DNA from 4 places in the Streptomyces sp. NPDC058371 genome. Region 3 is predicted to be linked to each of the others. Evidence: riboswitches for the same ligand, from Rfam matches in the RefSeq annotation. Region 3 holds a riboswitch; each other region holds the start of a gene.

Region 1 (7,417 bases), on a different contig from region 3:
CGAGTCGCATGTCTCGGCGGTGCTGAGGAAGCTCCAGCTGTCCAACCGGCACGAGCTGACGCGGTGGGCGACGGCTCGACGGCTGGTGTGAGGTCCTCTGGCGGCCCGTGCAGCTGGTCCTTGGGGGTGGCGGCCGGAGCGAGCTGCGTGTGGCCTTCGGGCCTCAGCATGCGCTTCTGTCCTTGGGTGTGATTTTCCGTCCTTTGCCGTGATCAGGCTGGCATGGTTCAAGTCCAGCTATAGCGACTCCCAGGGCGGCGCCTGCCTCGAAGTCGCCTACACCTGGCGTAAGTTCAGTCACAGCAACGACTTCGACGTCGCCTGCGTAGAGGTCGCCGCCTGTCCCCACACCACCCGCGTTCGAGACTCGAAGCTCGGCGCTCGGAGCCCGCAACTCGCAGTTGCGGCGCACGCGTGGGCCGCCTTCGTCGCCCACGCCCGCAGCGTCTGACGCTTCGCCGCTCGAGCGTGCCGCGGCTGGGAAGCCGCCATTACGGAGCCTGGCGGGTATTGCGGGTTCGGTGTGCCGCTGTTGACCTTGACGGGGTGATCTGCACGGTCGCCGCGGCGGCTGGTTGAGCCGCCCCGGGGCCTGAACTGCCCTCACCCCACCCGAGCAGCTCCCGCGAACGGCATCTGGTCGATGGGTGCCAGGCGTACCGGAGCCGACGGGTTCGGGGCGTGGATCATCTGGCCGTCGCCCACGTAGATGCCCACGTGGCTGATCCCGGAGTAGAAGAAGACCAGGTCCCCCGGGCGGAGTTCGGAGCGGGAGATGCGGCGGCCCGCGTTGATCTGGGCGTAGGTCGTACGAGGCAGCGAGATGCCGGCGGCGCGGTACGCGGCCAGGGCGAGCCCCGAGCAGTCGAAGGCATCGGGGCCGGTGGCACCCCACACGTAGGGGCTGCCGAGCTTCTGGTAGGCGTACGAGACCGCGGCGGCCGCACGGGAGTTGGGCGCCGTGGCCGAGCCGGAGCCGGACGGGGGCGCGCCCACGTCCCGCGCCGAGGAACGCGACGCACGATCGGCGGCCGTACCCCCGCCGCCGCCCCCCGCGAGCTGCGCACGCTGCTCGTCCGTTAGCCGGGACAGCAGCTGTCGCGCCTCGCCCAGCTTCCCGGTGATCGTCTTTTTGTGCCGTTTCAGCTCCGCCTGGCGGGACTTCAGTGCGGCGAGTTCGACGTGGGCGGCTCCGCGCAGCTGCTCGATCTCCCGCAGCTGCTTGCGTACCCGCCCCACGGCCGAGGCCTGCCGGCTGCCGGCGCGCTCGGCGAAGGCGGCGCCGTCGAGGTACTGCTCGGGGTCGTCGGAGAGGGCGAGTTGCACCGCGGGGTCGAGGCCGCCGCTGCGGTACTGCGCCGTGGCGATCGAACCCAGCGCGTCCCGCGCCGTGTTGAGCCGGTCCGTCTTGCGCGCCGCCTCGTCGCGCAGGGTGTCCAGCCGCTGCTCGGCCTTGCCGGCCTTCTCCTTGGCCCCGTTGTACTTCTCGGTGGCGACCTCCGCCTCCTCGTACAGCTGGTCCACCTTGGCCTTGACCTGCGCCGGGGAGAGCTGGGGCTCGGCGTGTCCCGTGCCCTCGAAACCGGTTGCCGTCGCCGCGCCTGCCAGGGCGATGGTGGCGGCGGTGCGGGCAGTGTTGCCGCCGAGCGAGCGCTGTCTGGGCTTGCGGTGCGCTGCCACGAGGGCCCACATCCTTCCAAGAGACTTCCGTACGACCGCCGGAGCAAGATCGCCCGGCGGTTACGCGTCCGGCGGCGTCCCGCACAGGGGGAGCGGGCCGCCGCCGGATTCCTTCCTGGCGGTGGTGGCCGACGGCCGCCCCTGGCCCGGGCGGTGGTGGGAAGCCGGTCACCTGGGAGAGGACGCTAAACCTGAGAGTGATGAGTCGGTAACGCTATGTACGGAAGTGGCGTGAGTGGGTCGACGGGTGTCCGTATGTGACCGTGATCCCGGCCGACCGCCGCCGACTTGACGCGATGCGCTGACCGAAGCGGCGGTTTCCGGCCGGCCGGGCGCGCGCCGGTGCTATGAGGCCGAGGGAGTGGCCAGCCCGGCGACAGCCGACTACTCCGGCGGAGGGCGGGTGACTACCGAGGGCCGGTGACGGCGGAGGGCGGGTGACAACCGAGGGCCGGTGACGACGGAGGACCGGTGACAACCGAGGGCCGGTGAATGATGCCTCCGGGGCCCCCGATTAGGCTCCGGCCCCATGGACGTACTCATCCATCTCTTCGTCGGCCTGCACATCATCGGGATCGCCTCCCTCCTCGGCGGGTTTCTCACCCAGATGAAGGCGATGGGCCGGGGCACGGCCCGGTTCGTCCCCGCGATGCTGCACGGCGCGCTCACCATGCTGGTCACGGGGTTCGTGCTCGTCGGCCTGAACCAGGCCGACGACAACTCGCTCAACAACATCAAGCTCGGCGTGAAGCTGGCCCTGCTGATCGTGATCCTGGGGCTCGTCTATGTGAAGCGGGACGAGGAGAAGGTCGAGAAGGGTGCGTTCGGGCTGGTCGGCCTGTTGACCACGGCGAACATCTTCATCGCGGTGCTCTGGACCTGAGGTCATCCGGCAGCTGACGGTACGCGGTGCCGTCAGCCGGACCGGCCGGCACGGACCGAGTGCGCGGCCTGCGCCGCGACCGCCAGCCAGGCCGCCATCGCGATCCACAGCAGCACCTGCCCGGGCCCGCGCAGCCACGGAACGTCGACTGCGGTCGACACGGACAGCGCCGCCACCGCGGTCATCCCCATCGGGAAGACGCTCGCCCAGCGCCGTACGTCGTAACGGGGCCGCGGCCACCGCAGCTCGGCCGCCGCCAGGACGCAGTACCAGGCCAGATCGAGCACGAGCAGCGCGACCGTCACGGTCCGCAGGACGCTGTTGTCGCCTTCGCTCCACAGGACCGGGCCGCCGTGGCCCGACACGGACAGACCCGCCTGCCCCGCGGTGACGAGCTTCGCTCCGGCCAGCGCCGAGATCGCCAGCGCCCCGCCTGCCACCCAGTGGTCCCCGGCGCCGCGGGCGACCTGCCGGGGATCGAAGTGCCACAGTCCGGCCGCGTAGAGCGCGAGCCCCAGCCAGAACAGCACGAGCGCTGCATGGGCGAGCCACGCGCTCCCCACGGCCACCGCAAGCGCCGCCCCGAGTACGGCGAGCCCCTGCGTGGCCACACACCCGAGGAACACGGCTCCGGGCATACGAGGCCCCCAGTGCCGTACGACCAAGGCGAGCAGCCCCGGCCAGAGCACGGCAGCCAGCGCGAGCAGTGCCTCGGCGAGGCCCTGCCACCCGAGCGCCGAGAAACGCGCCCCCAGCACCGTGGTGGCCGCGACGGCCGTCAGCGCGGCCGGCGTCCCCGCCTCCGCCAGCCACCGCTCCCGTTCCCGTACGAGCCGTGCCAGGAAGTCCGCGGCCAGCGCCAGCCAGGCCGCGCAGGCCAGGACAAGAGCGATCCGGGACAGGGTCTCGTAACCGGTGAGATGCAGCCCGATCGAGAGGATGCCGGTCGCCATGACGGCGGCACCGGCGGCGGGCGGGCGCTGCGCCCACCAGGTGAGGAGCGGGGAGGCGCCTGGCATGCGGCCGATGCTAGGGAGCTGCGCGTCTTGCGCACGCGGGGCGCGCAGGGCGCGAGCGCGCGGAGCGCGAAAACCGCCCGCACGCCCGCGTGCCTACTTCCCCGCACGCCCGCACGCCCTCTTCCCCGCACGCCCGGTCGACTGGTCTCGCGCGGCTCTCTCGCCTCGCGCGCCCCCCGGTTGCGTACCCCCCGAGGTGCGCGCGCCCAGCGTGCAGGCCGCTCAAGCCGGCGCGTGCAGTCAGAAACGCGCCCCCTGGGGCGTCACGGCCTCACGGCGTCTCGCTTCCCGGCCTCACGGCTCACGCTTCCCGGCCTCACGGCGTCTCGCTTTACGGCCTCACGCTTCCCGGCCTCACGCCGGCCGCACCACGCTGTGGATCGGCATCGTGTCGCCCGCGTAGTAGATCGACTCCTCGCGGACGTACGTGCCGGGCTTGGGGGCGTGGATCATCATGCCGTTGCCTATGTAGAGGCCGACGTGGCTGATGTCGTCGTAGAAGAAGACGAGATCACCGGGCCTGATGTCGGAGACGGGGACCGTGGTGCCCGCCTTGACCTGGTCCCAGGTGGTGCGCGGGAGCGTGACGCCGGCGGCCCTCCAGGCGGCCAGGGTGAGGCCGGAGCAGTCGTACGAGTCCGGGCCGGTCGCGCCCCAGACGTACGGCTTGCTGACCTGGGCGCGGGCGAAGGCGATGGCCTTGTTGGCCTTCGTCGCGTAGGCGGCGTCGTCGGCTGAGGTCCCGGAGCCGGCCGAGCCGATGCCCTGCTGGGTGGCCTCCTGCCGGCGCTGCTTCTGCTCGGCGGCCTGCTTGCGGGCCAGCTCCTCGGCCTTGCGCTTGGCCTCTGCCCGCTTCCTCTCCTCGATCGCCGCGAGCCGCGTCTTCTCCTCGGCGGTCAGCTTCGACAGCATTTCGCGGGCGTCGGCGAGCTTCTGCTGGACCTGCGCCTTGGTCGACTTCAGCGTGGTCTGCGACGTGGACAGTGCCTGGAGGCTCTCGGAGGCCTCCTGGCGCTTCTTCGTCGTCGCGGCCTGCTCGGTGGCGTAGTCGTCGACGGCCTGCTTCTGGCGGCTGGTCAGCCGGCTCATCAGCTGGGTCTGGTCGAAGTAGTCCTGCGGGTTGTCGGCCAGCAGGAGACTCGCGGTGTCGGGGGCGGCGGCCCCGGTGCGGTACTGGGCCGCGGCGAACGTGCCCAGCTCATCCCGCGCGGAGTTGAGCTTCTCGGTGCGCTGGGCCACGTCGTCCAGGAGGGTGTCGACGCGCTTGCGCTGCCTGGAGGTCTTCTCCTTGGCCCCGTTGTACTTCTCGGTGGCGGCCTCGGCCTGGTGGTAGAGGTCGTTGACCTTCTTCTCGACCTCTTCGAGGCTGGGCTTGGGGTCGGCCGACGGCGCGGCGTTCGCCGTCTGCGAGAGAAGGGCTACGGAGGTGAGGGCCGCCGTGGCGAGGCCCGGGGTCCGTATGCCCGCTACGCGCGTACCCGTAGGAGGCCATTTGCGATGCGACGCCAAGAGAGGCGACTCCTTCCATCGTCCGCTTACCGAGTTAGCTGTCGGGTTCGGGCGGACGGTTCGGAAGGGTTGCCCTACGGTCCTTGCCCGACAAGGCGGTTGGACCGATTCACCCCGGGATCGTTGGGTCCCCGGCTCCGGCTGCCGCGGGGGCGCACCGGACTCAGCGGAGGCCGCGCCGGCCCGGCGATGTTCGCCGGTGAGGGTCGGGCGGCCTGACCGGCACGTTAGCCAACTCGTGTGACTTCTGTGAAGGTTGATGGGCGATATGCCCGATACATTTTCGTGACCTTCGCCATGGTCGCCGGACGGTCCGGTCAATCCGGAGGGGTCTGGGGCGAGTTGTCCGGGGTGAGGGGTTCCGCTTGCTGTGCGCCGCCGGGTGGTCGACCGCCGCTCGGCCTCGCGTGGGCGACCATTCGATTCCACTTACTGTGCGGAGTCGATAAGTTACGGATGGCAAGGGTGGGCTGGGAGGCCTCGGAAGAGGCTCGGACGCGCCGGGACGAGGCCGGGACGAGGCCGGGATGAAACCGAGCTGCCCACCACCCCGCCCCGCTCCGGGAAAGCCGGCCGGATTTCCGGGGTGGCCGCGGGTTGTCAGTAGGGCGGCCTAGACTCGGAGAGCGATGAGCAGCCTCTTTGACGACAGCTTCCTGGCGGACCTCAAGCCCTCTGCGGCCCACGAGGAAGAGCCCCCGCCGCCGCCCGAGGACGGGACGGCCGAGCCGCTTCCGGACGACCTGTTCGGCGGCCGTTTCGACGTGCCGCAGAGCCGAGGGGGGTCCCCCCGATCGAGCGAAGCAGAGAGCGCGGGAGGGTATTACCGCGACGGCGCCCCACGCCCCCCGGTCGACCCGGCCACGCTCCTGGACGGGCTGAACGAGAACCAGCGCGCGGCCGTGGTGCACGCCGGCTCCCCGCTGCTCATCGTGGCCGGCGCCGGCTCCGGCAAGACGCGCGTGCTCACGCACCGGATCGCGTACCTGCTGGGCGAGCGCCATGTCCACCCCGGCCAGATCCTCGCGATCACGTTCACGAACAAGGCCGCGGGCGAGATGAAGGAGCGAGTCGAGCACCTCGTCGGCCCGCGGGCGAACGCGATGTGGGTGATGACCTTCCACAGCGCCTGCGTCCGCATTCTGCGCCGCGAGAGCAAGAGGCTCGGCTTCACCTCCTCCTTCTCGATCTACGACGCGGCCGACTCCAAGCGCCTGATGGCCCTGGTCTGCCGCGATCTGGACCTCGACCCCAAGCGCTTCCCGCCGAAGTCCTTCAGCGCCAAGATCTCGAATCTGAAGAACGAGCTGATCGACGAGGAGGACTTCGCGGCGCAGGCCGCGGACGGCTTCGAGAAGACGCTCGCCCAGGCGTACGCGATGTACCAGTCCCGGCTGCGCGAGGCGAACGCCCTCGACTTCGACGACCTGATCATGACGACGGTCAATCTGCTCCGCGCCTTCCCGGACGTCGCCGAGCACTACCGCCGCCGCTTCCGCCACGTACTGGTCGACGAGTACCAGGACACGAACCACGCGCAGTACGCGCTGGTCCGCGAGCTGGTCGGCCCCTCGGGTGGCGAGCGACCCGAGGACGTGCCGCCCGGCGAGGAGGACCTCGGACCCGCCGAGCTGTGCGTGGTGGGTGACGCCGACCAGTCGATCTACGCCTTCCGTGGCGCGACCATCCGCAACATCCTCCAGTTCGAGGAGGACTACCCGGACGCGACGACGATCCTCCTGGAGCAGAACTACCGCTCCACGCAGACGATCCTCAGCGCCGCGAACGCGGTCATCGAGCGCAACGAGAGCCGCCGCCCCAAGAACCTGTGGACCAACGCGGGCGCGGGCGCGCGGATCACTGGCTACGTCGCCGACACGGAGCACGACGAGGCGCAGTTCGTCGCCGAGGAAATAGACCGTCTCACCGACGCGGGCGACGCCAAGGCCGGCGACGTAGCGGTCTTCTACCGTACGAACGCCCAGTCCCGTGTCTTCGAAGAGATCTTCATCCGCGTCGGCCTGCCGTACAAGGTCGTCGGCGGCGTCCGCTTCTACGAGCGCAAGGAGGTCCGGGACGTCCTCGCGTATCTGCGCGTGCTGTCGAACCCGGAGGACACGGTCCCGCTGCGCCGCATCCTGAACGTGCCCAAGCGCGGCATCGGCGACCGCGCCGAGGCCATGATCGACGCGCTCTCGCAGCGCGAGAAGGTCAGCTTCCCGCAGGCGCTGCGCCGCGTCGACGAGGCGTACGGGATGGCGTCCCGCTCGACGAACGCCGTGAAGCGGTTCAACACCCTGATGGAGGACCTGCGGACGATCGTGGA
Region 2 (7,417 bases), on a different contig from region 3:
ACGAAGTCGTGGTGCGTGAAGCGGTGGACGTCCTTGGCGGACAGCCGCGGGTAGGGCGCGAAGAAGCGGTAGTACTTCGACTCGTCAGAGACCTGTTCGTAGAAGCTGACCAGGCGGTCGGCGTCGTCGACGGTGATGGGCCGGACGCGCGCGGTACCGCCGTCGCGCAGCACCACGTCGGCCTCCCAGTGGGCGGGGTACTCGTGCCGATCCGACGAGGTCTGCATGCGCCCCAGACTACGGCTCGCGTACGACAACAGCGCGGGGCAGGCTTGGGGTGGCGCACACCCCCCGGGGGCACCCGCGGAGTGTGCGGCACAGACATCCTGGGGGTTGTCCCGGGGAGTCGAAGGTCCGTCCGGGCCCGGGCCCAAGGCCCGCTCCGGGCACGCTTCACCGTATGGGACACTGGTCTAGACAACCCTGAAAAACCTGAAGGGCAGCATCGCATGGCTGAGCGCCGCGTCAACGTCGGCTGGGCCGAGGGCCTCCACGCCCGCCCCGCCTCCATCTTCGTCCGGGCGGCCACGGCCTCCGGCGTCCCCGTGACGATCGCCAAGGCGGACGGCAACCCCGTCAACGCCGCGTCGATGCTCGCGGTCCTCGGCCTGGGTGCCCAGGGCGGCGAGGAGATCGTCCTGGCCTCCGACGCGGAGGGCGCGGACACCGCGCTCGACCGTCTGGCCAAGCTGGTCTCCGAGGGGCTCGACGAGCTTCCCGAGACCGTCTGAGCTCGCTCGACTTCACGCCGGGGCTGCACGGCCCCGGCGGAAGCGGCCGCGCGCCGCGGGGGCTTCTCCCTTAATGGTGGCGACCACCGACGCCACATAAGAGATTGTCCCGAACGCACATCGAAGGGCTCGTCCGGTATTCCGGTCGAGCCCTTCGGCCTTTCCATTCTGCGGGCAGCAAAAATAATCCCCCGCGAATTACTCCTCTTTGTATACGGCGCTTTTGTTAATGCCGCAGGCCCGTCATGTTTACGGGATGTTGCGAAGTCCTCACACGGTCCGGGCGGTCCCCGCTATCCCCGCGCCCGGGGAAACGAAGGCGGTGCGCCGCGCTCGCCCGTTCGGTGTGCAGCGCGGTGATCGCGCGCGCCCGCTCGCTGTCGCCGCGCGCGACGGCGTCCACGATCCCGCCGTGCTCCGCCCAGGACTCCGCCGGGTTGGCCGGCGCCTCCACCGCGTACATCCAGGCGATCTTGTGCCGCAGCTGGGCGAGGGTGGACGTCAGCGCGGGGCTGCCGGACGCCTGTGCGAGCGTCTCGTGGAACCAGCCCCCCAGGGAGCGCAGATCGTCGCTGTGGCCCCTCCTGGCCCGCTCCTGGCCCAGTCTGACCAGGCCTCGCAATACCTTGAGGTGGGCTTCGGTGCGGCGCTGTGCGGCCCGGGCGGCGCCCAGCGGCTCCAGGAGCATCCGCATCTCCAGCAGGTCCGCGGCCTCCCGCTCGTTCGGCTCCGCGACGCACGCGCCCGCGTGCCGCCGGGTGACGACGAAGCCCTCGGCCTCCAGGGTGCGCAGCGCCTCGCGCACGGGGACGCGGGAGACGCCGTAGCGCCGCGCGAGCAGTTCCTCGGTGAGTCGGCCGCCCCGCTCGTAGACACCCGCGACGATGTCATCACGGATCGCCGTGCATACCGAGTGCGCCGGAATGCGCATGAGCGGACCTCCGCCTTAATCCTCGCGAAACGCCGTCGATTGACGCTTGTTCAGTGACTCTATTGCAGAGAGACGGAATTTCCGATGGCGGACCGGAATCCATGGATATTTTTTGGACAGCGGACCGTTCGAAACGGCGAAGGCCCCGGCTCTATGAGCCGGGGCCTTCGAAGTCCGTACGCGGTCGACCGGGCGCACGCGTGCGCGCGCCCCGCGGGCCTGTGTCAGACGTTCACGCCGTGCGAGCGGAGGTAGGCGACGGGGTCCATGTCCGAGCCGTACTCGGCCGTCGTACGGGCCTCGAAGTGGAGGTGGGGCCCGGTGGTGTTGCCGGTCGAGCCGGAGAGGGCTATCTGCTGCCCCGGGGTGACCGTCTGCCCCACGGAGACACCGATGGACGACAGGTGGCCGTACATGGTGTACGTACCGTCGTGCATCTTGATGACGATCTGGTTGCCGTACGCGCCTCCCCAGCCGGCCGTCACGACGGTGCCGGAGCCCACGGCGTGGACGGCGGTGCCGGACGCGGCGTGGAAGTCCACACCGGTGTGGCTGCCGGAGGACCAGAGGCTGCCGCCGGTCTTGTAGCCCGTGGAGACGTACGAGCCGGTGATCGGCGAGACGAAGGTGTTGAGGCGCTTGCGCTCGGCGGCGCGGGCGGCACGGGCCTTGGCCTCGCGCTCCTTCTCGGCCTTCTCCGCGGCGCGCTTCCTGGCGGCCTCCTCGGCCTTCTTCAGCGCGGCGGCCTCCTCGGCCGCCTGCTGCTGGGCGGCGGCCTGCGCGTCGATCTGGTCGGCGACCGAGTCGCCGATGGTGACGGCCTGGGTCAGCCCGGTCTGTTCTACGGAAGTGTCCGCGGCGAATGCCGGAGCGGCCAGGGTTCCGATGACACCGGTGGTGGTGAGCACTGCGACGCCTGCGGCGTTCTTGGTCGTACGGGTGAGCCTGCTCGGACGACGGTGCTTCCCGGTGGCACGGGTGAACGCCATGAAGGGGCTGGTCCTTTCCTTCCTTCTCGCCTACCGGGTTAGCTGACGGGTTCGGAGCAGGAAGGTCTCCTACGGGACCCTTCCAGGAAGGGCGCCCGATTCACCCCAGGGACTGCGATGGGTCCCCGGCTCCCCTGGCTCGCGCCGTACGGGGACTCGGCGATGACTGTCCGGTGCCGCGGACGCGGCGCACTGCCTGACGAACAGCCGGACTGACGCTAAACGGGACATCTTTCAATCGACAAACGGATCACGGCTTTTGTAGTGCATGCCACAGGGCAGATGCATGATCAACCCATCAATACGGACATATTGAGGGCGAGTCCGGGCAAGCCACTCCGAAGTACGGACAAAGAAGGGCCCAGGCGACTCTTCAGTCACCTGGGCCCGTTGGGAGTTGTCGCTCTACTCCGCGGTCACGACGCTCACTTCACCGATCCCGAGGGCTCGTACGGGCTCCGCGATCTGTGCCGCGTCGCCGACGAGGACGGTCACCAGCCGGTCCACCGGGAAGGCACTCACAGCGGCCGCGGTGGCCTCCACGGTGCCCGTCGCGGCGAGCTGCTGGTACAGCGTCGACTGGTAGTCGTCCGGCAGGTGCTGCTCGACCTGGTCCGCCAGCGTGCTCGCCACGGCCGCGGCCGTCTCGAACTTGAGGGGCGCGACACCCACCAGGTTCTGTACGGCGACATCGCGCTCGGCGTCCGTCAGGCCCTCCGCCGCGAGGGTGCGCAGCACCTTCCAGAGGTCGTCCAGCGCCGGGCCGGTGTTGGGCGTGTCCACGGAGCCGCTGATGGCGAGCATCGCGGCGCCCGTGCCGTCGGGAGCGGACCGCAGCACCTGGCCGAACGCCCGCACGCCGTAGGTGTATCCCTTCTCCTCGCGCAGGACGCGGTCCAGGCGCGAGGTGAGGGTGCCGCCGAGGCAGTACGTACCGAGCACCTGCGCGGGCCACACGCGGTCGTGCCGGTCGGCCCCGACGCGGCCGATGAGCAACTGCGTCTGGACGGCGCCGGGCCGGTCGACGATGATCACGCGGCCCCGGTCGTCGGCGGTCACCGGCGGCACCGGGCGCGGCTCGGCGGACGAGCCGGTCCAGGCACCGAGCGTGTCGGCGAGCAGCGCGTCGAGATCGACACCGGTGAGGTCACCGACGACCACGGCGGTGGCCGTGGCGGGGCGAACGTGCTTCTCGTAGAAGGCGCGTACGGCCGCCGAGTCGATGGCCTGCACGGTCTCCTCGGTGCCCTGGCGAGGGCGCGACATGCGCGAGGTGACCGGGAACAGCTCCTTGGAGAGCTCCTTTGCGGCGCGGCGGGCCGGGTTGGCGGTCTCGTGCGGGATCTCGTCCAGCCGGTTGCGGACCAGCCGCTCGATCTCGCTGTCGTCGAACGCCGGTGCCCTCAGGGCGTCGGCGAGCAGCCCGAGGGCCTTCGGCAGGCGCGACACCGGGACTTCGAGCGAGAGGCGCACACCGGGGTGGTCGGCGTGCGAGTCGAGAGTGGCGCCGCAGCGCTCCAGCTCGGCGGCGAACTCCTCGGCGGAGTGTTTGTCGGTGCCCTCGGAGAAGGCCCGGGCCATGATCGTGCCCACACCGTCGAGACCGGCCGGCTCGGCGTCCAGGGGCGCGTCGACGAGCACCTCGACGGCGACGACCTGCTGACCGGGGCGGTGGCAGCGCAGCACCGTCAGGCCGTTGTCGAGCGCGCCGCGCCCGGGGGCCGGGAACGCCCACGGCCTGGCCTCGCCGGCCTGGGGCTGCGGGTGGAACTCCATGCTCGCGAGCTCGGTCACTTCGCCGACTCCTCGTCCTCGTCGGTGGCTTCGGCGGCCGCTGCGGCTTCCGCCTCTTCGGCGGCTGTCGGCTCGTACACGAGCACCGCGCGGTTGTCGGGCCGCAGCCGGGCCTTGGCGATCTCCTGCACCTCTTCGGGGGTGATGGAGAGCACGCGCTGTACGGCGGTCAGGGCGAGCTGGGGGTCGCCGAACAGGACGGCGTACCGGCACAGTTCGTCGGCGCGGCCCGCGACCGTGCCGAGCCGGTCGAGCCACTCGCGCTCCAACTGGGCCTGGGCGCGCTCCATCTCCTCGGTCGTGGGGCCCTCCGCGGCGAACCGGGCGAGCTCCTCGTCGACCGCGGCCTCGATGACCGGGACCTCGACGTCACCGGACGTCTTCACGTCGAGCCACCCCAGGGAGGGCGCCCCGGCGAGCCGCAGCAGGCCGAACCCGGCGGCGACAGCCGTGCGGTCGCGGCGTACCAGCCGGTTGTAGAGGCGGGACGACTCGCCGCCGCCGATGACCGTCAGCGCGAGGTCCGCCGCGTCGCACGCGCGCGTGCCGTCCTCCGGGAGGCGGTAGGCGGCCATCAGCGCACGCGCCGGGACCTCCTCCTCGAGGACTTCGCGCAGCTGCTCCCCGATGACCTCCGGCAGGGAGCCGTCGCGCGGCGCGGGCTTGCCGTCGTGTCCGGCGATGGAGCCGAAGTACTTCTCGATCCAGACGAGGGTCTGCTCCGGGTCGATGTCCCCGACGACCGACAGGACCGCGTTGTTGGGCGCGTAGTAGGTGCGGAAGAACGCGCGGGCGTCCTCCAGGGTGGCCGCGTCCAGATCCGCCATGGATCCGATCGGGGTGTGGTGGTACGGGTGGCCCTCCGGGTAGGCGAGGGCGGTCAGCTTCTCGAAGGCCGTGCCGTAGGGGACGTTGTCGTAGCGCTGCCTGCGCTCGTTCTTGACGACGTCCCGCTGGTTCTCCATCGACTCCTCGTCGAGCGCGGTGAGGAGCGAGCCCATGCGGTCGGCCTCCAACCAGAGCGCGAGCTCCAGCTGGTGGGTGGGCATGGTCTCGAAGTAGTTCGTGCGCTCGAAGCTGGTCGTGCCGTTCAGCGAGCCGCCGGCGCCCTGGACGAGCTCGAAGTGGCCGTTGCCCTTCACCTGGCCCGAGCCCTGGAACATCAGGTGCTCGAAGAGGTGGGCGAGTCCCGTACGCCCCTTGACCTCGTGGCGCGAGCCGACGTCGTACCAGAGGCACACCGCTGCGACCGGGGTCAGGTGGTCCTCGGAGAGCACCACGCGCAGGCCGTTGGCCAGGCGGTGCTCGGTCGCTGTCAGGCCTCCGGAGCCTGCCTCAGCTGTGGCCGTGTGACCCATGGGCATGTACGTCCCTTCGATCGCGGAAACTGCAGAATTCCTGCCGGTCCTGCCACTGTATGCAAGCGCGCAGACGGCTGGCGAAGTTCCCGCACCTCGTACGCCGAGAGCGAGACTTCCGTACGCCGGGAGCGGGACGGCCGAAAGGGCCGGGAAGGAGCCGTCGGGTGACGGGATCCGGGGGTGCGGACGCGCCGTGACGACGTGCGCACGGCCCGGCCCGGAGCGTGAACGGACGGGTCGTGGTCCGCGTTGTCAGTGGAGCGGTCCACAATGGTGCGCGTCAGATCCCGTTCATGTTGGTGAAGGAGCCGCAGCAGCGATGGCCCGCCGCAGCACGAAGACCCCGCCGCCCGACGACTTCGAGGAGCGGATCCTCGACATCGACGTCGTCGACGAGATGCAGGGCTCCTTCCTCGAGTACGCGTACTCGGTCATCTACTCCCGGGCCCTGCCGGACGCCCGCGACGGGCTCAAGCCCGTACACCGCCGCATCGTCTACCAGATGAACGAGATGGGCCTGCGCCCCGACCGCGGCTATGTGAAGTGTGCCCGCGTCGTCGGCGAGGTCATGGGCAAGCTCCACCCGCACGGCGACGCGTCGATCTACGACGCCCTGGTGCGCCTGGCGCAGCCCTTCTCGATGCGGCTGCCCCTGGTCGACGGGCACGGCAACTTCGGCTCGCTGGGCAACGACGACCCGCCCGCCGCCATGCGGTACACCGAGTGCCGGATGGCCGACGCGACGTCCCTGATGACGGAGTCGATCGAAGAGAACACGGTCGACTTCGCGCCGAACTACGACGGCCAGGAGCAGGAGCCGGGCGTCCTGCCGGCCGCGTATCCGAACCTCCTGGTCAACGGCTCTTCCGGCATCGCCGTCGGCATGGCCACCAACATGCCGCCGCACAACCTCGGCGAGATCATCGCGGCCGCCCGCCACCTGATCCGCTACCCGGGCGCCGACCTGGACACGCTGATGAAGTACGTCCCCGGCCCCGACCTGCCCACCGGCGGCCGCATCGTCGGTCTCTCCGGGATCAGGGACGCGTACGAGTCGGGCCGCGGCACCTTCAAGATCCGCGCCACGGTGGCGGTGGACAACGTGACGGCGCGCCGCAAGGGCCTGATCGTCACCGAACTGCCCTTCGCCGTCGGCCCGGAGAAGGTGATCGCCAAGATCAAGGACCTGGTCGGCGCGAAGAAGCTGCAGGGTATCGCCGACGTCAAGGACCTCACCGACCGTTCGCACGGGCTGCGCCTGGTCATCGAGATCAAGAACGGCTTCGTGCCGGAAGCGGTCCTGGAGCAGCTCTACAAGCTGACGCCGATGGAGGAGTCCTTCGGTATCAACAACGTGGCTCTGGTGGACGGTCAGCCGCTCACCCTGGGCCTCAAGGAGCTGCTGGAGGTCTATCTCGACCACCGCTTCGAGGTCGTGCGCCGCCGCAGCGAGTTCCGCCGCAGCAAGAAGCGCGACCGGCTGCATCTCGTCGAGGGCCTCCTGGTCGCCCTCATCGACATCGACGAGGTCATCCGGCTGATCCGGTCCAGCGAGAACTCCGCGCAGGCGAAGGAGCGCCTGATCGAGCGCTTCTCGCTCAGCGACGTGCA
Region 3 (7,417 bases):
TCGAAGTGCTGACCGCCCACCCGGACTTCGAGAACACCCGGACCGACGGCGGATACGCGCCACGTCCCGACTTCCGCCCGCTGACCCGTTTCGAGGGCCAGGGACTGGAGAAGGGTCATGTGGTGAATGACCTGCTCTTCCGCCGCGTACAGCATCGAGACCAGCCGTCTGCCGGCGACTGAGCCGGGCCCCCGGGCCCCACCAGGCACCGTCGCAGGCAGCGTCCCTCCCTCGTTAGGGTCAATGCCGTGGCCACCTGTCCCCCGTACCCGACGCACCCCGGCGGTCCCGCCGGCGGTGCGCTGCGGCACGCGCACTGGTGGCAGCGCAGGTGGGTCCGCTACGGGGCGCTGATCACCCTGCTCGCGCTCTCCGGCCTCGTCATCCTCGCCCTGGTCCGCCAACAGACCGGCACCGAGGGCTTCCTGGTGGGCCTGGGCCTGGCCGTGCTGCCCGTCCCGCTTCTCATGGCCGCGTTCCGCTGGCTGGACCGGGTGGAGCCGGGCCCCTGGCGCAACCTGCTCTTCGCGTTCGCCTGGGGCGCCTGCGCCGCCGCGCTGATAGCGATCGTCGCCAACAGCTTCGCGACGAAATGGATAGCGACCGCCACCGCCGACCCGTCCAGCGCCGACACCCTCGGCGCGACCGTCATAGCGCCGATCGTGGAGGAGTCCGCGAAGGCCGCGGCCGTACTGCTGATCTTCCTCTTCCGCAGACGGGACTTCACGGGGATCGTCGACGGAGTGGTCATAGCCGGGGTCACCGCCACCGGCTTCGCCTTCACCGAGAACATCCTCTACCTCGGCACCGCGTTCGGTACCGACCAGCTCAGCGGCGAGCGCGGGCTCGCCTCCGTCACCGCCGCCACCTTCTTCGTACGCGTGGTGATGTCGCCCTTCGCGCACCCGCTGTTCACCGTCCTGACCGGCATCGGCTTCGGCATCGCCGCGCTGTCGCCGGAGGGCCGGCAGCTGCGCCGGGTACTCCTGCCGCTGTCCGGGCTGCTGCTCGCCATGGGCATGCACGCCGTCTGGAACGGCTCGTCGTCCTTCGGGGAGTACGGGTTCTTCGCCGTGTACGCGGCCTTCATGGTGCCCACGTTCGGGCTGCTCACCTGGCTCGTCATCTGGACCCGGCAGCGGGAACTGCGCACGGTGCGCGCCGAACTGCCCTCATACGCGGTCGCCGGGTGGCTGGCCCCGCCCGAGCCGTTCGTGCTCGGCTCCATGCGGGCGCGGCGGCTCGCCCGCGACTACGCCAGGCAGCACTTCGGCAAGGGCGCCGCGCGCTCTGTCGCCGAGTACGAGGCGTACGCGACCTCGCTCGCGTTTCTGCGGCACCGCGCGCGCCGGGGCCGTGCGGGCGCCGATTTCGGCGGCCGGGAACGGGAGTTGCTGCACGAGCTGTGGCGGCGCCGGGAGGTGGCCCGGCCCGCCCTGGCGTACGCGGCCCGGGCGACGGCACCGGTCGCGTTGCCGCCGTGGCCGATGTATACGCCCTTGTACGGCCGGCCGTACACCGGGTCGGCGACGCCTTATCCGGGCGGGGCGCCTTATGCCGATCCGGCGGCGGCGTATCCCGCGTACAACCCGTACCGGTCGTAGATACGGGGGTACGGGGGTACGGCACCGCCGGACAACGCCGTCACGGCTGATCGCCGTCGCGGCGGACATGAACTCCCGCCCCGGCAGCGCAAGAAAGGTCCCGGCCCGCGGGGCCAAGGAAGCCCCCGCCCCGCGGCGGAAAAGACGCCCCGCCCCGGCGGAAAAGACGCCCTCGTCCCCCGCGGAAAAGGCCCCCGCGAGACGGACCTACTGGGCCGACGCCGTCGTCAGCGTCGTCAGTTCCCCGTCCGTCAGGGTCAGGTCGGCGACACCGAGCAGCGCGGGGAGTTGCTCGACCGTCCGCGCGGAGGCGATCGGCGCGGCCACCGTCGGCTGGGCGGCGAGCCAGGCCAGCGCCACCGTGGCGACCGGGACGTCATGGGTCTGGGCGATCTCGTCGAGGGCCGCGAGGACCTTCACCCCGCGCTCCGTCTCCAGGTGCTTGCCGGCGCCCCCCGCCCGCGGGGAGTCGACGGTCGTACCGGGCCGGTACTTGCCGGTGAGGAAGCCGGAGGCGAGCGCGTAGTACGGGACGGCGGCCACGCCGGAGCGGGAGGCGACCTCCTGGAGAGGACCCTCGTACGTCTCGCGCGAGACCAGGTTGTACTCCGGCTGGAGGGCGACGTACCGCGCCAGGCCCTCGCGGTCGGAGAACTCCAGGGACTCCTGGAGCCGCTCGGGCGAGATGTTGGAAGCGGCGATGGCCCGCACCTTGCCCGCCCGCACCAGCTCGTCGAGCGTGCCGATGATGTCCTCGACGGGGACCGAGGGGTCGTCGCGGTGCGTGTAGTAGAGGTCGATGTAGTCCGTGCCCAGCCGGCGCAGCGACGCGTCGGCGGCGGCCCGCACGTTGTCCGGGGCCAGCCCCTTGTAGTCGGGGTGAGAGCCCACCTTGGTGGCCAGGACGACGTCGGAGCGGTTGCCGCGCGCGGCGAACCACTTGCCGATGATCGTCTCCGACTCACCGCCCGTGTTGCCCGGCACCCAGGCGGAGTACGTGTCGGCGGTGTCCACGAAGTTGCCGCCCGCGGCCGCGTAGGCGTCCAGTACGGCGAATGACTGCGTCTCGTCGGCGGTCCAGCCGAAGACGTTGCCGCCGAGGGCGAGCGGGAAGACCTCGAGCTCGGACGGGCCCAGCTTGCGAAGAGAAGTCATGTTGCACAGCAACACCGGTGGCGGAGCCATGTATTCCGCAAGGCCGCGGAAAAGCCGTACGAAACGGGTGGAGCGCCTCGCGTACGAAGCCGAGGCGCTCACACCGGAGAGCTGTCAGGCGTGCCGGGTGCCGGACCTGTCAGGGGTTGATGCCCTTGCTCTGCAGCCAGGCCATCGGGTCGATTCCGGTGGGGTTGCCGTCGGGGTGCACCTCGAGGTGCAGATGCGGCCCGGTCACGTTGCCGGTCGCGCCCACGCGCCCGATGACGTCACCCGTGGCCACCTTCTGTCCCACGCTGGCGCTGATGGAGGACTGGTGGCAGAACCACAGCTCCGTACCGTCGTCGAGGGTCAGGATCGTGCGGTATCCGTACGAACCGGCCCAGCCCGCTTCCGTGATGGTGCCGCTGTGGATGGCCTTGATCAGCGTGCCCGTGGGAGCCGCGAAGTCGAGGCCGGTGTGGTACCCGGAGGACCACAGTGCTCCGGCCTCGCCGAAGCGCGAGGTCAGCGTGTACGAGGAGGTGGGCAGCGAGTAGCTCTTGGCCAGCTTGGCGAGGCGCTCTGCCTCGGCCTTCTTCTTGGCCTCGTCCTCCGCCTTCTTCTTGACGGCAGCGGCCTTGGCCTTCGCCTCGTCCTGCGTCTTGGACGCTTCGGCGGCGGCCTTCTTCACGGCGGCGGTCTCGGCGGCCCGCTGGGCCGCGCTGTCGACCTGGTCCTGCTGCGACTCGGCCTGCTGCATGATCCGCGCGCGCAGCGCCTCGCCCGCGTCGGTGGTGCCCTGCGCGGTGTCGTCGGTGGTCAGACCGGCGCTGGTGAGCGGGGTGGCGGAGCCCTTCGCCGGGGCCTCGCCGTCGGATATCAGGGCCTTGGCCGAGGTGGCGACCGACGACAGGTCGGGCATCGAGATGGACACCGGGGGCTTGCCGGTCTGCGCGGTGGCCATGCCACCCGCGCCGACGGCGGCGATGACGCCGACGCCCAGAACGGTGGAGCTGCGGGCGAGTCCTCCGCCGCGCTGCTTGGAGACGCGGTGCCGGCCGCGGACGGGACGGACGGAATCCGCGGTGGGATTCCACTCCTCCCAGGGCCCCTCGTCGGTGCCGCCGCCGTAGCCGAAGGTGTCGCTCTGTTGCTCGGTCGGCGCGAACGAGGTGGGCTGTGCAGGCCGGTTGGACGCCACGTGGGCGCGCTCCTTTCCTTCCTTCTCGCCTACCGGGTTAGCTGACGGGTTCGGAGCAGGAAGGTCTCCTACGCGCGTCAACCACAGTGTGATCCACTGCGAAAGACGCCCGATTCACCCCAAGTTGGTGGTTCCCCGGTTCCCTTGCGGGATTCGGCGCTCGCGCACGGAGCCGACTCTTGTGACGGCTGTGACGACCGCGCTGCGTTATCGAACGTTAATAGACCCGGGCTACGGATTCCAAGCTGTTCGGACTGATCATTAACGTCTTCCGCCTGGACTTACGGGTCATGAGGGGCGGAAAACGGGCGAGTTGACCACGCCTCATAAACCCCAGTTCAATTGACGGTTCGTCAGTTGTTATGCGGAGGGGCGTCAGCCGGTCACCCCTGGTGACAACGATCAGGGACAGGGCGTACGACGCTCATGGCCGGCGTACGGCGAGCAGCGCGAGGTCGTCCGTCGTCCCGCCGCCCGTGTGCCGCCGCACATCCCGCGTGAGGGCCGCCAGCAGCGCGTCGGGCCCGGGGAAGACCCGTCCGGCCAGCCGCACCGCCGGATCGTAGAACTCCCCGTGCTCGTCGCGCGCCTCCGACAGCCCGTCGGTGTAGAAGAGCAGCGTGGCCCCGCTCGGGAAGGTCGCCTCCTCCGCGCGGTCGGGCAGGCTGCCCAACTCGCCCAGCCCGAGCGGCAGCGCGGGCTCCGTGGCCTCCAGGGTGCGCAGCGTGCCGTCCGCGCGCAGGAGCAGGGGCGGGGGGTGGCCGCGGCTGACGATGCGTACGACGCCGTCGCCGTGCGGGATCTCCGCGAGGACGGCCGTGGTGAACCCCTCGAAGGCGTCGAGTCCGTCGCGCCGGGTCCCCTCGCGCGCCAGCGCCCGCTCCAGTCGCTGGGCGACCGCCTCCAGCGTCGACTCGTGCTCGGCCGCCTCCCGGAACGATCCGATGACCACCGCGACGGCCGCCACCGCGCTCATGCCCTTGCCCCGGACGTCACCCACCACCAGCCGTACGCCGTGCGGGGAGTCCTGCACCGCGTACAGGTCGCCGCCGATGAACGCGTCGGCCTGCGCCGCCTCGTACCGGGCCGCGAACTCGAACCCGCCGATCCGTTCGGCCGGCCGCGGCAGTACGGCGCGCTGGGCGGCCTCGGCGATCTCGCGGGCCGAGGCGAGCCGCTCGTCGGTGCGCCGGACCAGGATGTTGATGAGGGCGGCCAGGACGGCGACGGTCGCCACCGTGACCAGTTCGGTCACCGCATCGACGTTCAGGGCGATGCCGAGCCTGATGCGGATGGTGAGAACGGCCACGAGGGCACCGAGCCCGGTGAGGATCGTGCCGCGCAGCGAGAAGAGGGGCGCGGCGACCAGCGGCGCCGCGGTGAAGAGGGGAACAGCGGTGAAGTCCGAGGGCGTGAAGTAGTCGTAGAAGACCCCGACCACGATGAGCAGCGCGGGCAGCGCCCGGACGAAGGTGCGGGCTCGCGAGATGCGCCGGGTGGCGGGCTCGGCGGGGGCCGGCGGGGGACTGTCCCCGAGCCCCGGATCGGGCACGGGATCGCTTGGCAGCCGACCCCCGGCCCGCTCGTACCCGTCGAGAACGGGATCCCCGGCCTCACGGGACGGTTCCCGGCGGCCGGCCCCGCCGGACGCTTCCTCCGGCCGCTGTGAACCTCCCTGCTGCCCCACCCGTCCAGGTTTCCCGGCGCGGGGGCGGGCGGCGACCGCTGAGGGCCGACCGGATGACGACCGCCGCACAAGGCGCTGGACCCTGATCGGACCCCCACACGACCGCCGCACAGGCGCCGGACCCTGATCGGACCCTCACGGCAAACACCAAGGGCCGGAACTCAATGATCTGAGTTCCGGCCCTTGGCCTTGAGTAGCGGGGACAGGATTTGAACCTGCGACCTCTGGGTTATGAGCCCAGCGAGCTACCGAGCTGCTCCACCCCGCGTCGGTAAACACCACTGTACGCCATGCGCGGGACCCCTCGCACACACGCTGACGTGCACCGGCCTTCACCGGGCGTATTCCGCCCACCGGCACCGGGAGGCCCGGGGCCGTCTAGTCGGCCGGGTTGCCCGCGTGGGTCAGCGTCTCCCAGGACACGAACAGATCGTCCGTGCCGGCGGGGCGCGTCTGCTCGACGAGCTTGTGGGCGGCCGGGACGTGCACGTCGAGCCGGTTCTCCAGGTGGTTGAGCGCGACCTCCACGTCGGGCCCCATGTTCCGGTCGACCTTCCCGCCGCACAGCCACGCGGGCGCCGCCTCCCCCATCTGGTACCTGGCGTGGAAGTCGAGCGCGGCCTTCAGCCGGTCCTTGACGTCGCGGTAGAGGTCGACGCCCTGGTGCCAGGCGGTCTCGGCGATATGGGCGGTGGCGGCGAGGGAGTACCCCACGTGCTTGAAGTTCCGGCAGGTCTCCTGCGCGACCCCGTCCATGTACCGCTGCTGCCCGAACCAGTACGTGGTCATCTTCTGCGGGGTGTCGACGGTGCTGCCGACCGGCGTGAGCGGCACGTGCCCGTCCTTCTGGAGGTAGAAGTAGGCGGGCACGCGCTGGCGGAACCGTTCCAGGGCGTCGTCGAAGGCCTGGTGGTCGTCGAGGAAGACGGCGATCCCGATGGCTGCGTCGGTCATGGCCAGGTCCCAGTTGCCGTTGAAGTCCGGGACTTTCTTGGTGACTTCGGGGAGATAGGCGGTGCGCAGCATGGTCCGGAACCGCTCCACCCGGTCGGCCGGCCAGCCCGCGCCCGGTGTGTACCGGACGAGCTCGGCGGCCCGCGACCAGGTCGACCCGGCCCACGCGGTCTGCAGCCCGGCGTCCTCCTCGGTGTGCCCCTTCACCTTGGCCGACCAGGCGTCCATGATCTCCCTGGCCTTGTCCGCGTGCTCCTGCTTGCCGGTGATGCCGAACAGCAGGGCCTGGGTGTAGGCGGCGATGGCGTCCTCGCGCTCCTCGACACAGCCGTGCACGGGCTTGGCCGACTTGTCGCCGCCCGGGCAGTCGACGCTGGCGTACGGCTTCGCCTGGTACTTGTACGAGCCGTACTTGCTGTCGCGCATGTCGAGGAACGCCTTCAGCCAGGGCTGGTTGCCCGCGTTCACGTGCTTGCGCACGGTGTCGAGCTGGCCCTTGCTGACCAGCACCCCGGGGTGCTGGAACGCCGCGTCCTTGGGCCGCGCCCGCGCCTGGGTGCGCGTCTGCGACGACGCCCCGCACGAGGCCACCAGCCCCACCAGCACCGGTGCGAGCAGCACCGCCGTCACACGCCGCCCGACTGAACGCATCGCTCCGCCTCCCGGGTCCACCACCGCACCGACTCACTCGCAGCCTGGTGCTTCGGCGGCACGCCCGCAGAATCTCTTAGCCCGTCCGGCGTTCGGGGGCAGGCCCTTCGGGCGAACGGGGGCGCGAGACGGGGCCGCGCGGGGCCGGGACCTCACGCCCGGTCGGCGCCGGCCGACCGGGGA
Region 4 (7,417 bases), on a different contig from region 3:
ACAGGAGTCACGCACTCCGGATACTGACCCGCGATTCAGTTGCCGTCGTCAGCCGCCGGCCGCGGCCACCGCACCGGAACACCACAGGGCACCGCCCGAACGAGGAGACCGCATGACCGCCCGCGACGACGCCCCGCTGCTGACGCTCACCTGGACCGACCACGTCACCGGACGCCAGGGCCATCTCGTCGTCGACCGGCTCGTACGGGGCGTCTCCAGCGGCGGGCTGCGGATGCGGGAAGGCTGCACGCTGGAGGAGGTCGCCGGACTCGCGCGCGGGATGACCATGAAGGAAGCGCTCCACTACAACCCCGAGGGCCAGTACGTCCCCCTGGGGGGCGCCAAGGGCGGCATCGACTGCGACCCGCAGAGCCCGCAGGCGTACGGCGTGCTCGTGCGCTACCTGCGCGCCATGCGCCCGTACATCGAGAGCTGCTGGGCCACCGGGGAGGACCTCGGCCTCAGCCAGGACATGGTCGACCGGGCCGCCACCGAGGCGGGGCTCGTCTCGTCCATCCAGGCGGTGTATCCGCTGCTCGACGACGAGGCGACCGCACGGCGACGGCTCGCGGACGCCTTCGCGGTCGAGGTGGACGGCATCGGGCTCGACGAACTGGTCGGGGGCTGCGGTGTCGCCGAATCCGTGCTCGCGGCCCTGGACCGGGCGGGCGTGCCGTACGCGGGCACGCGCGTGGCCGTGCAGGGGTTCGGCACGATGGGCGGGGCGACGGCGCGGTTCCTCACGCGCGCGGGGCTCACCGTGGTGGCCGTCGCCGACATCAAGGGCACGATCGGCAATTCGGAGGGGCTCGACATCGACGCCCTGCTCGCCGCGCGCGACGCGTTCGGGACGGTCGACCGCGGCGCCCTGCGGCCGGCCGACCGTGAACAGCCCGGTGACGCCTGGCTGTACACGGACGCCGAGGTCCTGGTCCCGGCGGCCGTCTCGTACGCCGTCGACACCGACAACCAGCGGTGGATCAAAGCCCGTTGGATCGTCGAGGCGGCCAACATGCCCGTCCTGCCCGCGGCGGAGGCGCTGCTCGCGGCGCGCGGGGTGACCGTGCTGCCGGACGTGGTCGTGAACTCCGGTACGAACGCCTGGTGGTGGTGGACCCTGTTCGGCGACATCGGCCCGCACGCGGACGAGGCGTTCGCCTACACCCGGCGCTCGATGCGCGCCCTCATCGACCGCGTACTGGCCCGCGCCGAGGCCGACGGCACGACTCCCCGGGCCGCCGCGCAGGCCATCGTCGCCGACCGGCTGCCGGTGATCGCGGAGCGTTTCGGCTGGTACCGGTGAGCCTCCCCGGGGGAGTCGGCCCCGCGCAGCCGGGGTGGCCCGCGACGGATTAGGGTTGCCGCGTGGCGAGAGTGCGGTTGAGTGTGGGCGAGCGGCGCAAGGATCTGCTGCTGGCCGCCATCGAGCAGATCGAGGCGCGGGGCATCGCGGCGGTGCGGATCGCCGATGTGGCCGCCGCGCTCGGCGTGAGCAACGCACTGGTGCTCTACCACTTCTCGACCAAGGAGAAGCTGGTCGCCGAGGCGTTCACGTTCGCGGCCGAGGACGATCTCGCCCGGCTGCGCAAGCTGCTCGGCCGTCGCACGTCGGCGCTACGGCGACTGCGGGCGGCCGTGCGCTGGTACGCGCCGACCGGTCAGGCCAAGGGCTGGCGGCTGTGGATCGAGGGCTGGGCAGCGGCACTGCGCGAGCCGGTGCTGCGGGAGGTCACGCAGGATCTCGACCGGCAGTGGAAGGCCGCGATCACCGAGGTGATCGCGGAGGGCGTGGCCGCGGGCGAGTTCCGCTGCCCCGACCCCGCGAGCGCCGCCCTGCGCCTCACGGCCCTGCTGGACGGGCTCGCCGTACAGATGACCGCGTATCCCGGTGCGGTCTCGCAGGCGCGAACACAGGAGTGGGTCGACGAGGCACTCGCGCGCGAACTGGGGCTGGAGCGCGAGGCGTTGACCGCGGCGACACGCTGAGTCGTTCACAAGTCCGGGCTTCCGCGCACATGTTGCGCACCCCGGTCACCCACCCCGCTTCGGAGCCTTCCGGGACGGCGACCGGTCCCGATGCGCACGGGCAACCGCGCCCGGGCCACCGCGCCGAGATCGGCCGCGACGTGATGAGTCGCGACGTGGTGGGCCGCGACGTGGTGGGCCGGCCGCCTCAGACCGCCGACGCGATCCGCATCTTGATGTCGTCCGGCGACAGACTCCCCTTCGCCGCCACGTGGTCGCCGGAGGACTCACCGCGCAGCCGGCGCCCGATCCAGGGCACCAAGTACTCGCGCGCCCAGTGGATGTCGTCCCGGCGGACCTCCAACGTGCCGCGCGGCGGCAGTGGGGGCCAGGCCTGGTCCGGATCCGCCGGGACCTCCAGGCCGAGCACCTGGCCCGCGCGCAGCGCGACCCGGGTGTGGCCCTCGGGCGAGAGATGGAGTCGGTCGCCGTCCCAGGCCCGCCGGTCCTGGACCGTCTTGAGCGACCACAGGTCGAGCACCGGACAGCCGTAGCGGTCGGCGACGGCCCGCACATGGCCGTTGTAGGTGGCGATCTTGCCGCGCAGATGCTTCAGCACGGGCACGCCACGGGTGTCGAAGCCGGTCGTCACCAGAACGGCGCCGACGGCCGAGGTGAGGTCGGCGATCGCGCGCTCGAAGCGCTCGGCGACCTCGTCGGGGTCGGTGCCCGGCCGGATGATGTCGTTGCCACCCGCGCAGAAGGAGACCAGGTCGGGCGCGAGCTCCTTGGCGCGCGGGAGCTGCTCCTCGACGATCTGGTCGAGCAGTCTGCCGCGTACGGCGAGATTGGTGTAGCCGAAGTCGCCCTCGGGTCGCCGGTCCGCGAGCAGCACCGCGAACCGGTCGGCCCAGCCGACAAAGGCCCCGTCCGGACCGGGATCGCCGACGCCTTCGGTGAAGCTGTCCCCCACCGCCACGTACGACCCGATCACTGATCTGTTGTCACTCTTCGAATCGTCTGCCACATCGGCCCATGATTCACCTTCGGATGTGACCTACGCGACCGTATTAAAGGGTTGACGCGCGGTGACAAAAGCCACTCTTCAAGTATTGGTCAATCCGGAATAAGGGCGCACTCGGGGACAGTTGACGAACCTCAACGCCCCGAGTCCGATCCGGGATGGCAGACCGCGCCCGGCACACCGAAGGCCGGCCCCGGGGATCAGGGGGCCGGCCTTCGGAGGCGGTGCGGGCGTCAGCCGACGGTGACGCCGTGGGCGCGCAGGTACGCGACCGGGTCCACGTCCGAGCCGTAGTTCGGCGTGGTGCGGATCTCGAAGTGCAGGTGCGGACCGGTGACGTTGCCGGTCGCGCCGGACAGGCCGAGCTGCTGACCGCCGGTCACCGTCTGGCCGGTCGAGACGGAGAGCTGGGACATGTGGCCGTACTGCGAGTACTGGCCGTCGGCGTGCCGGACGATGACCTCGTTGCCGTAGGCGCCGCCCCAGCCGGCCGAGACGACGGTGCCCGCGGCGACGGACTTGATGCTGGTGCCGGTCGGGACGACGAAGTCGACACCGGTGTGGTAGCCGCTGGACCACATGCTGCCCGCGGTCTTGTACGAGGTGCCGATGGTGGCGCCCTGGACCGGCAGGGTGTAGCCGGAGGCGGCCGCGGGCTTGGCGGGCGCGGTCTTGGTCGTCTGGGTCGACGTGCCGGACGACTTGGCGGCCGGGGACGCGGCCTTCCCGCCGAGCGTGAGCTTCAGACCCGGGTGGATCAGGGCCGGGTCGCCGCCGATGACCGTGCGGTTGTCGTCGTACAGCTTCTTCCAGCCGCCGCTGACGTTCTGGTCACCGGCGATCTTCGAGAGGGAGTCGCCGGCCTTCACCGCGTACGTCTTCGTGGAGGCCTTCTCGGCGGCGTCCGGAGCCGCGGCGGCGGCCTTCTGCGGAGCCGAGGACACGGCGGACGCCGGAGTGGCGGCGTGCGCGCCGGTGGCCCCCATCAGCGGCAGCGCGAGCGCGGCGCCACCGGTTCCGGCGATGGCGATCGAGCGGGAGAAGCGCGGGGACTTCGGACGGCGGTGCTTACCCTTCGCGGGCATGGGGATTTCCTCTCCGGCGCCTGCGAGGTGAGCTGTCGGGTGCGAGCTGGAGATGCTCGGTCGCGCTTCGCGCGGCTTGACCCCTAGCCGTTCCGGAGACCGGAACAGGCGTGGTACCTGTGGGTCCCCCGCTCCTGCCGTACACGGGTGGGTGTGCGGGATTCCGGGCGGCGGCAGGATTGGGCGTCCGTCCGGAGTGAGGGCGAACGTAAGCGAGATGAGAGCGCGTCGACAAGCTTGTGGGTTTCCTGTGCACACCGCTTTCTTGATCCATGCCCGAATTACCGGTCACTGTCCGTGGATGGGTGATCTTGTCGGGCAGGTAATCCCCAGGTAAATCGGGCAGGTTGGAAAATCCGCGCCGCGACGCATTGTCACGAATATGACGCTGCTCACGCGCTCGCGACCCAGATGCCCTTATTCCGTGGGCAGTTGGACCGAAGCCGACAAACCGCCCAGAACAGCCAGATGCCACGAAGGCGAACAATTACCGCATCAAGGTCGCCGGCCGCTCCGCCCGCAACCCGTGACACAGCGGCGCCTCGCCTCGGCGGACCTCGCCCTCGATCTCTGCCATCAGTCCCCCCACAGATCCGGACAGGTGCGATCAGACACCGACATTCTCGGGGGTTCCCCGCCTCGTGGGCGACGCCTGTGGACAACTCATTGCCCCAGGAACCCATGTCGTATCGTCGAGAGCGCACCCCGTCGGCGAGCGCGCAGAGCTGCGCCGACGGACGAATGGGAGGAGCCCCCGTGACGCAGCAGGTCCCGTCGACCGAGCCGGAGCTGGCAGCAGTGCGCAACTTCCGCGACGTGGGCGGCCTGCCCACCGTGGACGGCCGACGGGTGCGATACGGGCGGCTGTTCCGCAGCGGTCACCTCGCACACGCCACGGAGGAGGACGCCGCGTTCCTCGCCTCCCTCGGGCTGCACACGATCTTCGACTTCCGCAACGCCGCGGACCAGCGCCTGGAGGGCCCGGACGTCGAGCTGCCCGGCGTCCGGAACGTGAATCTGCCGCTGACCGACCCGGCCGACGGCGCCGAGTTCTGGAAGATGGTCCGCGACGGCGACATCGACCAGCTGCGCGCGATCCTCTCGGACGGCAAGGCGGCGAACCGCATGATCGGCTCGTACCGGAGGATCGTCAAGGAGCGCACGGCCGAGCACTCCCAGGTGCTGCACGCGCTGGCCGAGGACAGCGTGCCCGCGCTCATGCACTGCGCGGCGGGCAAGGACCGCGCGGGCCTGTCGATAGCCGTGACGCTCCTCGCCCTCGGCGTCGAGCGCGACGCCATCCTGGCCGACTACCTGGAGTCGAACGCGGCACACCGTCGCTACAAGGTGCATCGCAGCAGCTCCTCCGCCTCCGCGTACTCCCCGGAGGTCATGGAGCTGCTCAGCCCCCTCTTCGACGCCCGCGCCGAGTATCTGAACACGGCCTTCGAGACGATCGAGGCGACCTGGGGCGGAGTCGACGTCTATCTGGAGCAGGCGCTGAGGATCACCCCGGAGCTGCGGGACCGGCTGCGCGAGCGGCTGCTCGACTGACCCCGCGGTGACCGGCGGCCGGCGGCGGCTACTGGTTCTGCGCGCCCAGCGTGAAGAGCAGGTAGACGAAGGCCGCGAAGAGGTGGCCCACGGCCACGTAGATGAGGAGCCGCACCCACAGCGCGCGCGGGAACTTCTCCTCCATGACCCGCCGTGCGGGCTCGGTGGGTTCGGTCATGACGTCTCTCCCGGGGTGTGGTGCTCCGTCGCCGGGCCGAGGCACAGCGCGGCGGTGGGGCTCTGCAGCAGGGTGTGTACGAAGAGCAGCTCGGCCCCGTCACGATCGGCGGCCGCGATGCGGTGGGGGGTGCCCGAGTCGAAGTGCGCGCTGTCGCCCGGCGCGAGGGCGTGGGCCGTGTCCCCGAGCCGCAGCCGCAGCCGCCCCCTGAGGACGTACAGCCACTCCTCGCCGGGGTGGACACGCACGATGTCGCCCTGCGCCCCGTACGGGACGTGCACGCGCAGTGCCTGCATTCCGCGTCCGGGAGCGCCGGCCGGCCAGTAGGTCCAGCCGCCCGCCTCGCTCGGTTCCACGTCGGCGGCCCGCACGACGGCGTCCCGCTCGGCGACCGTCTCGCCCAGCAGCTCCGACACCGTCGTGCCGTAGATACGGGCGAGCGCGAGCAGCATCGGCAGCGAGGGCTGGCGCTGCCCGGTCTCCAGTCGGGAGAGATGGGCGGGCGACAGTCCGGCGGCGCGGGACGCCACCTCCAGGGTCAGCGAGGCCCGGCGCCGCAGCGCACGGAGCTGGGGCGCGACGACGGGAAGTCCGTCGGCAGCCCCCGACTGGGAAGGGGTCGTACCCTCGACAGGGCTCATGTCTTCCATTGAGCCGCAGCCTTGCCTCATGGGCAAATTCTTTGCCTAAGAGGCAAAGAAGCTCTGCGGACGCGCCCCACAGCCACAGGCGCTCCTGCCGGCCCACCGCACAGCCAAGGCGATCCGACCGGCTGTACAGCACGAGACGATCCGACCCGCACAGCCCCGGTCCATCCAGCCGGCCCCACCGCACAGCCCCAGGCGAGAGGGGCGGGCCACGTCAGCCCGCCCCGCCTCCCGTCCCTACCGGTTCGCGACCGCCTGCTTCACCAGTGTCTTCCCGAAGTCCCACATCAGTCCGCCGCCGCTGTGCGCGTCGTCCATCACCGCGGTGAAGGCCTCGATGAACCGGTCCACGTCCCGCTCGCCGATGATCAGCGGCGGAATCAGCTTGATCACCTCCAGGTGGTCGCCGGAGACCTGGGTGAGGATGCGGTGCCGTTGCAGCAGCGGTACGACCACCATCTGCGCGAAGAGCCCCTTGCGCGCGGCCTGCAGCATCGTCCAGCGGCTGCGCAGCTTCAGCGACTGCGGCCGCCCGAACTCGATGCCGATCATCAGGCCCCGGCCGCGGACGTCGCTCAGCAGCTCGTACTTGTCGACGAGCGCGGAGAGCCGCGATGTCAGCTGCTCGCCCATGGCGCGGGCGTTGGCGACGATCTGCTCGTTCTCCAGCACGGAGAGCACGGCGAGGCCGGCCGCCATGGCCTGGGCGTTGGAGCCGAAGCTCGCCGAGTGGACGAGGACGCGGTCCATGGACGAGTAGACCTTCTTGAAGATCCAGTCCTTGCCGAGGGTCGCACCGACCGGGACATAGCCGCCGGAGAGCGCCTTGGCCACGCACACCAGGTCCGGCTCGACGCCCTCGTCGTGCTGGTAGGCGTAGAAGTCGCCGGTCCGCCCGAGCCCGGTCTGCACCTCGTCCGCGATGAGCAGCGCCTTGTGCTTCCGCAGCAGTTCCTGGGCGGCA

The links. A riboswitch is a leader RNA that binds a small molecule or an ion and turns the genes downstream of it on or off. The one in region 3 is predicted to bind cyclic di-AMP.
Region 1: it holds a riboswitch for cyclic di-AMP, as region 3 does, so the genes downstream of both, ACFWM2_RS23075 (NlpC/P60 family protein) here and ACFWM2_RS34410 (M23 family metallopeptidase) in region 3, are expected to answer to the same signal.
Region 2: it holds a riboswitch for cyclic di-AMP, as region 3 does, so the genes downstream of both, ACFWM2_RS35620 (M23 family metallopeptidase) here and ACFWM2_RS34410 (M23 family metallopeptidase) in region 3, are expected to answer to the same signal.
Region 4: it holds a riboswitch for cyclic di-AMP, as region 3 does, so the genes downstream of both, ACFWM2_RS02440 (peptidoglycan DD-metalloendopeptidase family protein) here and ACFWM2_RS34410 (M23 family metallopeptidase) in region 3, are expected to answer to the same signal.

What each region holds. Positions count from the first base shown of each region.
Region 1 is NZ_JBHXJC010000007.1:366,474-373,890, forward strand. It holds gene ACFWM2_RS23050 (LuxR C-terminal-related transcriptional regulator) at 1-91, shown strand, start outside; gene ACFWM2_RS23055 (DUF397 domain-containing protein) at 209-451, shown strand; gene ACFWM2_RS23060 (NlpC/P60 family protein) at 604-1,680, opposite strand; gene ACFWM2_RS23065 (hypothetical protein) at 2,210-2,563, shown strand; gene ACFWM2_RS23070 (tellurite resistance/C4-dicarboxylate transporter family protein) at 2,596-3,582, opposite strand; gene ACFWM2_RS23075 (NlpC/P60 family protein) at 3,937-5,091, opposite strand; cyclic di-AMP (ydaO/yuaA leader) riboswitch at 5,099-5,270, opposite strand; gene pcrA (DNA helicase PcrA) at 5,721-7,417, shown strand, end outside.
Region 2 is NZ_JBHXJC010000018.1:51,404-58,820, forward strand. It holds gene ACFWM2_RS35605 (GNAT family N-acetyltransferase) at 1-227, opposite strand, end outside; gene ACFWM2_RS35610 (HPr family phosphocarrier protein) at 450-731, shown strand; gene ACFWM2_RS35615 (GntR family transcriptional regulator) at 958-1,662, opposite strand; gene ACFWM2_RS35620 (M23 family metallopeptidase) at 1,887-2,651, opposite strand; cyclic di-AMP (ydaO/yuaA leader) riboswitch at 2,664-2,823, opposite strand; gene ACFWM2_RS35625 (M16 family metallopeptidase) at 3,057-4,445, opposite strand; gene ACFWM2_RS35630 (M16 family metallopeptidase) at 4,442-5,809, opposite strand; gene ACFWM2_RS35635 (DNA topoisomerase (ATP-hydrolyzing) subunit A) at 6,126-7,417, shown strand, end outside.
Region 3 is NZ_JBHXJC010000016.1:187,882-195,298, reverse strand. It holds gene trmB (tRNA (guanosine(46)-N7)-methyltransferase TrmB) at 1-182, shown strand, start outside; gene ACFWM2_RS34420 (PrsW family intramembrane metalloprotease) at 249-1,604, shown strand; gene ACFWM2_RS34415 (aldo/keto reductase) at 1,812-2,759, opposite strand; gene ACFWM2_RS34410 (M23 family metallopeptidase) at 2,899-3,942, opposite strand; cyclic di-AMP (ydaO/yuaA leader) riboswitch at 3,954-4,111, opposite strand; gene ACFWM2_RS34405 (PP2C family protein-serine/threonine phosphatase) at 4,367-5,494, opposite strand; tRNA gene ACFWM2_RS34400 (tRNA-Met) at 5,824-5,897, opposite strand; gene ACFWM2_RS34395 (alginate lyase family protein) at 6,008-7,234, opposite strand.
Region 4 is NZ_JBHXJC010000001.1:566,227-573,643, reverse strand. It holds gene ACFWM2_RS02455 (Glu/Leu/Phe/Val dehydrogenase dimerization domain-containing protein) at 113-1,303, shown strand; gene ACFWM2_RS02450 (TetR/AcrR family transcriptional regulator) at 1,366-1,986, shown strand; gene ACFWM2_RS02445 (SGNH/GDSL hydrolase family protein) at 2,174-2,959, opposite strand; gene ACFWM2_RS02440 (peptidoglycan DD-metalloendopeptidase family protein) at 3,223-4,074, opposite strand; cyclic di-AMP (ydaO/yuaA leader) riboswitch at 4,079-4,238, opposite strand; gene ACFWM2_RS02435 (tyrosine-protein phosphatase) at 4,831-5,628, shown strand; gene ACFWM2_RS02430 (DUF6126 family protein) at 5,657-5,773, opposite strand; gene ACFWM2_RS02425 (helix-turn-helix domain-containing protein) at 5,803-6,447, opposite strand; gene ACFWM2_RS02420 (aspartate aminotransferase family protein) at 6,691-7,417, opposite strand, start outside.